2 regions of the Sporofaciens sp. SGI.106 genome follow, and region 2 is predicted to be linked to the other one. Evidence: a T-box and tRNA genes for the amino acid it is inferred to sense, from the RefSeq annotation. Region 2 holds a T-box; the other holds one or more tRNA genes.
What was found. A T-box is a leader RNA that pairs with one kind of tRNA and senses whether it is charged. The one in region 2 lies ahead of ACQRCC_RS05055 (valine--tRNA ligase), so its partner is inferred to be a tRNA-Val.

Region 1 (5,022 bases), on a different contig from region 2:
CTGCAGGTGCTTCCGTCTATGACTGCGGTCTGGTTTCCACTCCATCCATGTTCATGACGGTGGTCTTTCCGGAATTTGCCTTTGACGGTTCTGTTATGATTACCGCAAGCCACCTTCCATTCAACCGAAACGGTCTGAAATTCTTTAATCCCGACGGAGGATTGGAAAAAAGTGATATCACCGAGATTCTGACTATCGCAAAGACACTTACCCCTGCTACATCAGACCGGAAGGCAGAAAGCTGCAGAAGTCTTGATGCATACACCAAGAGTCTTCGCAAAAAAATATGTGCAGGCGTAAATGCTGAAGACTATGAGCATCCGTTAAAGGGACTTCACATTGTTGTAGATGCCGGAAATGGAGCAGGCGGTTTCTTCGTAGACCAGGTTCTCGCACCGCTGGGAGCAGACACTTCAGGAAGCCAGTTCCTGGAACCGGACGGAATGTTCCCGAACCACATTCCTAATCCGGAAAACAAACAGGCAATGGAGGCCATCCGCAAAGCTGTTCTTGATAACCATGCCGATCTGGGAATTATTTTCGACACAGACGTAGACCGTATGTCCGCTGTTTTGCCGGATGGCTCCGAAGTGAATCGTGATGCCATTATTGCAATGATGGCTGCAATTCTTGCAAAAGACTATCCGGGCGGTACAATCGTAACTGATTCCGTTACCTCAGACAGACTGACCGTATTCCTGGAAAAAGAGCTTCAGATGAAGCATCATCGTTTTAAACGCGGATACAAGAATGTTATTAATGAGTGCAAACGTTTAAATGAAGAAGGTATTCTGTCACCACTTGCCATCGAAACCTCCGGTCACGGCGCATTAAGTGAAAATTACTACCTGGATGACGGTGCATACATGGCTGTAAAACTTCTGATTGCCGCTGCACTTGCCGCAAAAGAAGGAAAAGCTCTTGGTTCCTTTATTGAAAAACTGGAAAAGGGAATTGATGAACGGGAATATCGTATGAAGCTTACCTGCGAAGACTTCGCATCTTATGGTCAGAATGTTCTGGCACAGTTCGAGGAACGCGCAAAGGCTGCAGGCTACGCTGTAGCACCGAATTCCTACGAAGGAGTCCGCATTTCCTTCGATTCCGAGGATGTAAAGGGCTGGATGCTTCTTCGTCTCTCCCTGCATGATCCTCTTATGCCTCTTAACATGGAAGGTGTGCGTCCGGGAGACTGCGATAAGATGATTGCAATTGTAAGAGAATTACTGAATGGATTTGATAAGCTGGAAGTAATTTAATACTGGCATGGTTTAGAAACACTAAAACATATGAAGGGGCTGCAAAAGTGAATGACTACTCAATAGACTATTCATCTATTTTGCAACGCCCCTTTTTACGTGGAATAATTACTTTTCTTCCATCTGACACGTAGTTTTAGGCATTCTCTACGTGGGAAACTACTAATTTTTCCCTTTCACACGTATCTTTCGTTATTTTTTACGTGGAAAAATGTCTTTTTTCCTATCCCACACGTAGGACTACAATTTTTCTACATGTAAAAAATTAAAAATTAAAATCTGACACGTAATCTAAACAGTTATTTTGATATGTTCCCAACTTCTTGAAGTTTTATCCCCAAACAAATTTCATAATTCCGCATAATATAAATCAAAAGTGCTTTGGTGTCAGTATATTATGAATAATTGCTCTGATCTCTATCTCCTCTCAACAATTGCCTGTAAACTCTCCGTATGTCTTTCTGAGGATGAACTTGCAATACTCGCCACAAACCTCACAGCGCTGGGCGATATGCTTGCTGTTATAATTGCCAGGAATTCAGCTCGTAAAAATAAAGAATAAACTATAATGTTATGCTTTTTCACAACACAAAATAAGAGACAGATTACTCTGTCTCTTGATGTCGCGTTTCACGCGAGTAGCGGGAACTGGATTTGAACCAGCGACACCACGGGTATGAACCGTGTGCTCTAGCCAACTGAGCTATCCCGCCATATTTAGTTTGTGTTGCAACAATCTTTTGTTGCAAATGGGACCTACAGGGCTCGAACCTGTGACCCTCTGCTTGTAAGGCAGATGCTCTCCCAGCTGAGCTAAGATCCCGGCTTTTCGGTTGTGCTCGCTTTGTTTGCTTGCCTCAACCTTGCTTCGCTATTATACTATTATTTGTCGCTAAATGTCAATAGGTTTTTTCAAAATTTTTTATTTTTTTCAAATCGATTAAATAATTGCGTTTTTTTCTACAATTTATATAAAAAGGTTTCCCTCACACGGACAACCTTTTCCATTTATTCTTATGCTGATTTTTCTGTTTTGGATAAAATATTTTTTACTGTATCACAATACAGTTTCGGATTATCCATAAACATACTGTGACCTGCATTTTCAATCCAATAAAAGGCTTTATCAGGTGCTTCTATATTTTCATAATAAGCTTGGGCATCTTCCTGACAAACAGCATAATCGCCTTTGCCGGCAAGATAATATACAGGCACATTATAGGTTTTTGAAATCAGATTAATATCAAAACCAAAGAAAGCATACTCCATTATTCCTTTATTTTGAGCAAAGAATTTCTCCGTATTCATTTGTAACATAAACCATTTCATATCATCAAAATTCATATCAGGAGAAGTAATGCCTGTAATCATCTGAGAAAGCCCCGACATTTCCCCTTCACAGGCAATGTATTTTGATGTGGCAGTAACAAGCTGACTGAGGTCGTCAAGCGACATATCATTATAGTCATTAACTCGACTCATTCTTTTGATAAGTTCTGTAAGTTTTTGCTCATCCTCTGTTCCTTTGATTTCATCTTTTTCAAGAGCCGTTCGTGCAACGTTCAGTTTGTTTTTATAAAGATTAGTAATCTGACTGATACCGATATAGCAGTTTACATTTTCAGGATATTTTTGCACATAGATACTGCCAATTACAGTTCCCCATGAATGACCTGCAATAATTACATTCTTCTTGCCGAAGCGTTCTTTTACATACTCAACAATTACATTAAGGTCATTAACAAGCAAATCTATGTCAGCATTTGCATTGCAATCATTGGCGTAGTAAGTTCTGCCGCATCCACGCTGGTCATAATTAATAATAGTAAGTTCGGATTCGAGTTCCCTCTGATAATAAGCAGATACATATCCCATAGGACTTGCCGGACCACCGTGAATGAAAATCATAACAGGATTTTCGGTGCTTTCTCCACGTATCTGAATGTATTGTTTCATTCCGTCTATATCTATGTATGTAGATTCTTGAATTCCGCTTTCGGTATCAATTTTATTTTTATTGCTGTTTATCAGACGTAAAACTAAAACTGAAAATGTGACAAGCGCAATAACAGAGATAATTATAATAAACACAATTAACATAGGTTTTTTATTTTCCTTTTCACAACTTAGTTAAACTCTGATGGCTGAACGTAACCATGAGGACTTATGGCAAAACCATTTTGGTACTTAACTGTAATATACTGTGTTTTCCCATCAACCTCCAGCTTCACATAGCAGATATCATTTTCAAATTTATCTGTTATTTCCATTTTCTGGTCCATGTAGTAAACCCATACTGTTCCGTCCTCTTTATATTCAACATCCGGCATACTTAATTCTTCCAGTAATTCCTCATCAGTTAATGGTCTTTCCACACCGTTCTCATATGCAACACCGCCACCTTCCTGATGAACGTCATTACCATCTGCATCCTTATAATCAAGTGTATAACTTCCATTTTCTACAGTAAATGTAGCGTCTGTCTGATCACCGTGGATCCATACCTGCACAATTCTCTGGATACCACCAAGATCCATAGCATAGGCTGCACTTCCGGATCCAACCACGAGTACGAATGCCGCTATAGCTACAGCTACTTTAGAGATAAAATGTTTCTTTCTAATCGGAACAACCTTCTCATTTGTCGTCATATTCAGCACCTCCGTCAATACATCCGGAGAAGCATGCAGTTTATCAAAAACTCTCTGGAATTTTTCTTTATCTGTCATTTTCTTACTCCTCCTTCAGATAATCTTTTAACCTGGCCTTTGCTCGGAACAGTATTGGTACTCTGTATTTCTTGTCCAGATTCATAACAGCCTGGAACAGCTCCAGATGACTTTCCTCTTCAAATCCAAGAGTATTTGCATATTCTCCAATATCCTCCATTTTATTCCATGGGGATCGGAACAGCATTTTGCATTGATTGACAGTGACTCTGATTAACCAGTTCTTTAAATGGGAATCCGATTCAAATTCCTTAGTTGTTTTGTATAGTTGTATTAAAACGTCCTGCGTCATCGGGATTCTTTGTCCAGCTATATGCCACTCGATATATGGTATCCATGTACTTTTCTGCAAAGGTTACAAATTCTTCTTTCGACATATATGTTCACTCCTTAAGGCCTTACATATATAATATGCGTGAGACGACCGATTCCTTTCAAATAATGTTAATCGGACCTTTTTGGCGTATGCATGGCAACAAAAAGCAGGCACTTTCGTGCCTGCAAAATGTAACTTTTTTATACAATTCCCTGTGCTGTCATTGCGTCTACAACTTTCTCAAATCCTGCAATGTTAGCTCCTACAACATAGTTGCCTTCTGCTCCGTATTTCTTTGCAGCATCAGCCATGTTGTGGCAGATATTTACCATGATGTTCTTAAGCTTGCTGTCAACTTCTTCGAATGTCCAGCTTAATCTCTCGCTGTTCTGTGACATCTCAAGTGCAGATGTAGCAACACCACCGGCGTTTGCAGCTTTACCAGGTGCAAATAACACACCATTCTTCTGCAGGTACTCTGTAGCTTCCAGTGTAGTAGGCATGTTAGCTCCCTCTGCAACTGCGATACATCCATTTGCAACCAGAGCCTTTGCATCCTCAAGGTGTAACTCATTCTGAGTTGCACATGGAAGTGCAATATCAACTTTCACATTCCATACGCCTCTTCCCTCATGGTACTCGGAATTCGGACGGTAGTTCTTGTACTCTGTCAGTCTTGCACGTTTTACTTCTTTGATTTCTTTCAGTGCTTCCACAT
Region 2 (5,022 bases):
AATCTTCCATCTACGGAGGAATCGATTGCTACATTTATTTTGCTGAGTGAGCGTCTGGGAAAAGAGCGGATGGATTTTCGTTTTGATCCAATTATTTTGAATGAAAAATACCCTCTTTCATATCATCTGGAACAATTCGATATGATGTGTGAATGGCTGCACCGGTATACGACGAGATGTATTTTCAGTTTTGTGGATCCGTATAAAGGAAGCAGATTTCTCGAACCGGAACCGGAAGAAATGGAGGCGGCAGCTTCAGGACTTGCGAAGATAGCTGCGAAATATGGACTGCCCCTCTATACCTGTGCTGAGAAGATTAATCTTGAGAAATATGGAGTCGGTCATGCTGCCTGCATTGATAAGGGAAAAATAGAAAGACTGGTAGGATATAAACTGGATGTGAAGAAAGACAGTGGTCAGAGAAGAGAGTGTGGATGTTACGAAAGTGTGGACATTGGCATGTATGATACATGCATTCACGGATGTCGTTATTGTTATGCGACCGGAAGCCTGGAGGGAGCAAGGAAAAAGCACGATCTTCACGATCCGCAGTCTCCGATTTTAATCGGAAACCTTCAGGGGGATGAAATAGTGACGGAACGAAAAACTTATCTTGCAAAGGATAACCAGCTATCATTATTTGATTTCATGTAACAGGCTTAAAACGACAGGATGATAAAGGAGCAGTTAAAAAATTATGGAGAATCTGATATTTAGTTTAAATGCAACAGTCCCGGTATTTCTGATGATGATACTGGGACTGTTTTTCCGGAAAATAGGATGGATAGATGAGGTATTTGCCTCAAAAATGAATAAATTTGTATTTCTGGTTCCTTTGCCGGTGCTGGTATTTTCCGATCTTGCTACTGTGGATTTTTCAGAAGTATGGGATATTAAATTTGTATTGTTCTGTTTCGGTGCAACTGTAGTAAGTATTGCTGTTGCAGCGGCGGTATCATTTGTCTGGAAGGACAAGTCCATTCAGGGGGAATTCATTCAGGCCTCTTATCGCAGTAGTGCCGCTCTTCTGGGAATTGCATTTATCCAGAATATTTATGGATCGGCGGGCATGGCTCCGATGATGATTATCGGAAGTGTTCCTCTTTATAATATTATGGCTGTTCTGGTGCTCTCACTCTTTAAACCGGGGCAGCAGGGAATTGACAGGAGCGTTCTGAAGAAGACGCTTCGCGGCATTGTGACCAATCCGATTATTATTGGTATTGCTGCCGGACTGATCTGGTCGGCTCTTCGGATACCCATGCCTCGAATAATTGGAAAAACAGTCAGCAGTATTGGTGGTATGGCAACCCCGATGGGATTGATGGCCATGGGAGCAACCTTTGATATAAAAAAGGCATTTGATAAAGCGGCACCGGCAGTTACAGCTGCAATTATAAAGCTGGTAGGATTTGCTGCTTTATTCTTACCGATTGCGGTGAGTCTTGGATTTCGTCAGGAGAAACTGGTGGCAATTCTGGTAATGCTTGGCTCAGCCACCACAGTAAGCTGTTTTGTTATGGCAAAGAATATGGATCATGAAGGAGTCCTGTCTTCCAGCGTGGTGATGCTGACGACGATGTTCAGTGCATTTACTTTGACCGGGTGGCTGTACATCCTGCGCTGTTTTGGGTTAATATAGAAAGTTCCTTAAGACTTTCTGAAAAAACTGTAAACTTCTTGACAAATGGGATGGCGGTGGATATTATAATCATTAGTTTAAGACTGCTTCTATTCTTTGCGTATATAAGCAGTCCGATAATGGCCAGGAAGAAGAGGAGTACGCATTGCTGATCCAGCAGAGAGGACGGTTCATTGGCTGAAAGACGGTCCGGGAGTATCGGTGCGGAAGGTAGCTTTGGAGCTGGAAGGCTGAATGATGAGTAAGTTTTCCCGGAGTCGTTCCCGTTATAGAATAAGATGAGATATGTAGAAGAGTTATTTCTATATATAAATAAAGGTGGTACCGCGGTATTTGTCGCCCTTTAGTTTTTAAAGGGCGTTTTTTTTATCTTGAATTAGCAGGAAATGGAAGTCCTTTATTAAAAGTGTGAAAAACCAACAGGCAATGAGGAGGAAATTATGAGTCAGAAGATGGAGACAACTTACAATCCAAAAGAGATTGAACCAAAGCTTTATGAAAAATGGTGTGAAAAAAAGTATTTTCACGCAGAAGTTGACCGCAGCAGAAAACCATTTACAATTGTGATGCCGCCGCCGAATATTACCGGTAAGCTTCACATGGGACATGCCCTGGATAATACCCTGCAGGATATCCTGATCCGTTATAAAAGAATGCAGGGGTATAATGCACTGTGGGTTCCGGGAACGGACCACGCAGCAATCTCTACTGAGGTTAAGGTTACCAACCAGCTGAAAGAAGAAGGTATTGATAAGAAAGAGATGGGACGTGAGAAGTTCCTGGAACGTACATGGCAGTGGAAGGAAGAGTATGGCGGAACCATTACTTCCCAGCTTAAGAAGCTTGGTACTTCCTGTGACTGGGACAGAGAACGTTTTACTATGGATGAAGGATGTTCCAAAGCAGTAGAAGAAGTATTTATCAAGTTATATGAAGAAGGATATATTTACAAAGGATCCAGAATCATCAACTGGTGTCCGGTATGTAAGACTTCCCTCTCTGATGCAGAGGTAGAGCATGAAGAACAGGAAGGTCATTTCTGGCATATCAAGTATCCGATCATTGGAACGGATGATTATCTGGAGATTGCGACTACCCGTCCGGAAACCATGCTGGGAGATACCGCGATTGCCGTACATCCTGATGACGAGCGATACAAAGATATCGTAGGAAAGAAGTGTCTGCTTCCGCTGACTGACAGAGAGATTCCAATCGTGGCAGATTATTATGTAGATAAAGAATTCGGAACAGGTGCAGTTAAGATTACTCCGGCACATGACCCGAATGACTTTGAGGTTGGAAAGCGTCACAATCTGCCGGAAATCAATATTATGAATGATGATGCTACCATCAATGAGCAGTATGGCGGCAAGTATGCAGGAATGGATCGCTATGAGGCGAGAAAGGCGATGGTAAAAGACCTGGAGGAACAGGGATATCTGGTAAAGGTAGTACCGCATTCTCATAATGTTGGAACTCACGACCGCTGTCACACGACGGTAGAACCACTTATTAAGCAGCAGTGGTTCGTAAAGATGGAAGAGCTGGCAAAACCGGCAATCAATGCCATTAAGACAGGAGAACTCCGTTTTGTTCCGGAACGATTTGACAAGATTTATCTGCACTGGCTGGAGAATATCCGTGACTGGTGTATTTCCAGACAGATCTGGTGGGGACACAGAATCCCGGCATATTACTGTGATGAGTGCGGCGAGCTTGTAGTAGGAAGAGGAATGCCTGAGAAATGCCCGAAGTGCGGATGTACTCATTTTACTCAGGATGAGGATACCCTGGATACATGGTTCTCTTCTGCACTGTGGCCATTCTCCACATTGGGCTGGCCGGAACAGACAGAAGAAATGGATTATTTCTATCCGACAGATGTGCTGGTAACCGGATACGACATTATCTTCTTCTGGGTAATCCGTATGGTATTCTCCGGATACGCACATACCGGAAAATCTCCGTTCCACACCGTATTCATTCACGGATTGGTTCGTGACTCACAGGGGCGTAAGATGAGTAAATCTCTTGGAAATGGTATTGATCCATTGGAGATTATTGACCAGTACGGAGCAGATGCTCTGCGTATGACGCTGGTAACCGGAAATGCACCGGGTAATGATATGCGTTTCTATAATGAAAGAGTAGAAGCAAGCCGTAACTTTGCAAATAAGGTATGGAACGCATCTCGTTTCATTATGATGAATATAGATGGTAAGGATATTACACAGCCATCTGCAACTGAACTTCGTCCGGCAGACCGCTGGATTTTATCCAAATGTAATTCTCTGATAAAAGATGTTACTGAAAACATGGATAAATTCGAGCTTGGAATTGCGCTTCAGAAAGTATACGACTTTATCTGGGATGAATTCTGTGACTGGTATATTGAAATTGCGAAATATCGTATTTATCATGCGGATGAAGATACAGTCGGAGCAAATGCTGCAATGTGGACACTGAAAGAAGTTCTGAAATCTGCATTGAAGCTTCTGCATCCGTTTATGCCGTTTGTAACGGAAGAAATTTACAGTAATCTGGTTCCGGAGGAGGAATCTCTGATGATTTCCAGCTGGCCGGAATATAGTCCGGCACTGGAAGCTCCATCATCAAAATGGAATTTCTCTGAGGCCGTGGACATCACAGAGCATTTTAAAGCAATCGTGAAAGGAGTTCGTAATGTACGTTCTGAGATGAATGTTCCGAATTCCAGAAAGGCTAAGATTTATGTAGTGTGTGAAGAGGAAAGACTGGGAGAAGGTCTGGCACTTCTGAAAGAACCTGCAAAGATGATGGCCGCAGCAAGTGACTTTATTGTTCAGAACAGCAGAGATGGAATTGCGGATGATGCAGTGTCTGTTGTAGTACCGGATGCTACGGTTTATGTTCCGTTAGAAGAACTGATTGATTTTGAACAGGAAGTGGAACGTCTGACCAAGGAAGAAACCAGACTGCAGAAAGAGATTGCCCGTTCCAATGGTATGCTGAATAATGAGAAATTTGTCAGCAAGGCGCCGGAGGCAAAGGTACAGGAAGAACGGGATAAACTTGAGAAGTATCAGCAGATGCTGGCTCAGGTCACAGAAAGACTGGAAAGCATGAAAGCAAAACTGTAGATCAGAAAACAAGGGGATACTATGAAGAAAATTCAGTTCAAAAAGCCGGATATAAAAGGCTCGTTGCAAAAGATAAGACATTTGAAAAAGGAAGATGTGAAGGCCTGGTGGCATGCCAAGAAGGTTCGCCGGGAAAGAATTATCAATGAACGGCGAAACAGCGCATTTGCGAAGAAGATGAAACCGGTGTATGTATTTATGAATCGATTTTCACTGGTGTTCCATGCACTGCTTGCATGTTTGATTAACCTGGTAATCGAG

Region 1: it encodes a tRNA-Val, which carries the amino acid that the T-box ahead of ACQRCC_RS05055 (valine--tRNA ligase) is inferred to sense. The anticodon was not compared.

What each region holds. Positions count from the first base shown of each region.
Region 1 covers NZ_JBNPMZ010000003.1:24,152-29,173, forward strand. The annotation lists gene ACQRCC_RS03225 (phosphomannomutase/phosphoglucomutase) at 1-1,259, shown strand, start outside; gene ACQRCC_RS03230 (DUF6774 domain-containing protein) at 1,657-1,821, shown strand; tRNA gene ACQRCC_RS03235 (tRNA-Met) at 1,899-1,972, opposite strand; tRNA gene ACQRCC_RS03240 (tRNA-Val) at 2,010-2,082, opposite strand; gene ACQRCC_RS03245 (alpha/beta fold hydrolase) at 2,274-3,359, opposite strand; gene ACQRCC_RS03250 (hypothetical protein) at 3,386-3,988, opposite strand; gene ACQRCC_RS03255 (hypothetical protein) at 3,993-4,148, opposite strand; gene ACQRCC_RS03260 (hypothetical protein) at 4,240-4,365, opposite strand; gene gdhA (NADP-specific glutamate dehydrogenase) at 4,505-5,022, opposite strand, start outside.
Region 2 covers NZ_JBNPMZ010000004.1:185,029-190,050, reverse strand. The annotation lists gene ACQRCC_RS05065 (DUF1848 domain-containing protein) at 1-654, shown strand, start outside; gene ACQRCC_RS05060 (AEC family transporter) at 698-1,642, shown strand; T-box leader at 1,759-1,989, shown strand; gene ACQRCC_RS05055 (valine--tRNA ligase) at 2,083-4,761, shown strand; gene ACQRCC_RS05050 (LTA synthase family protein) at 4,783-5,022, shown strand, end outside.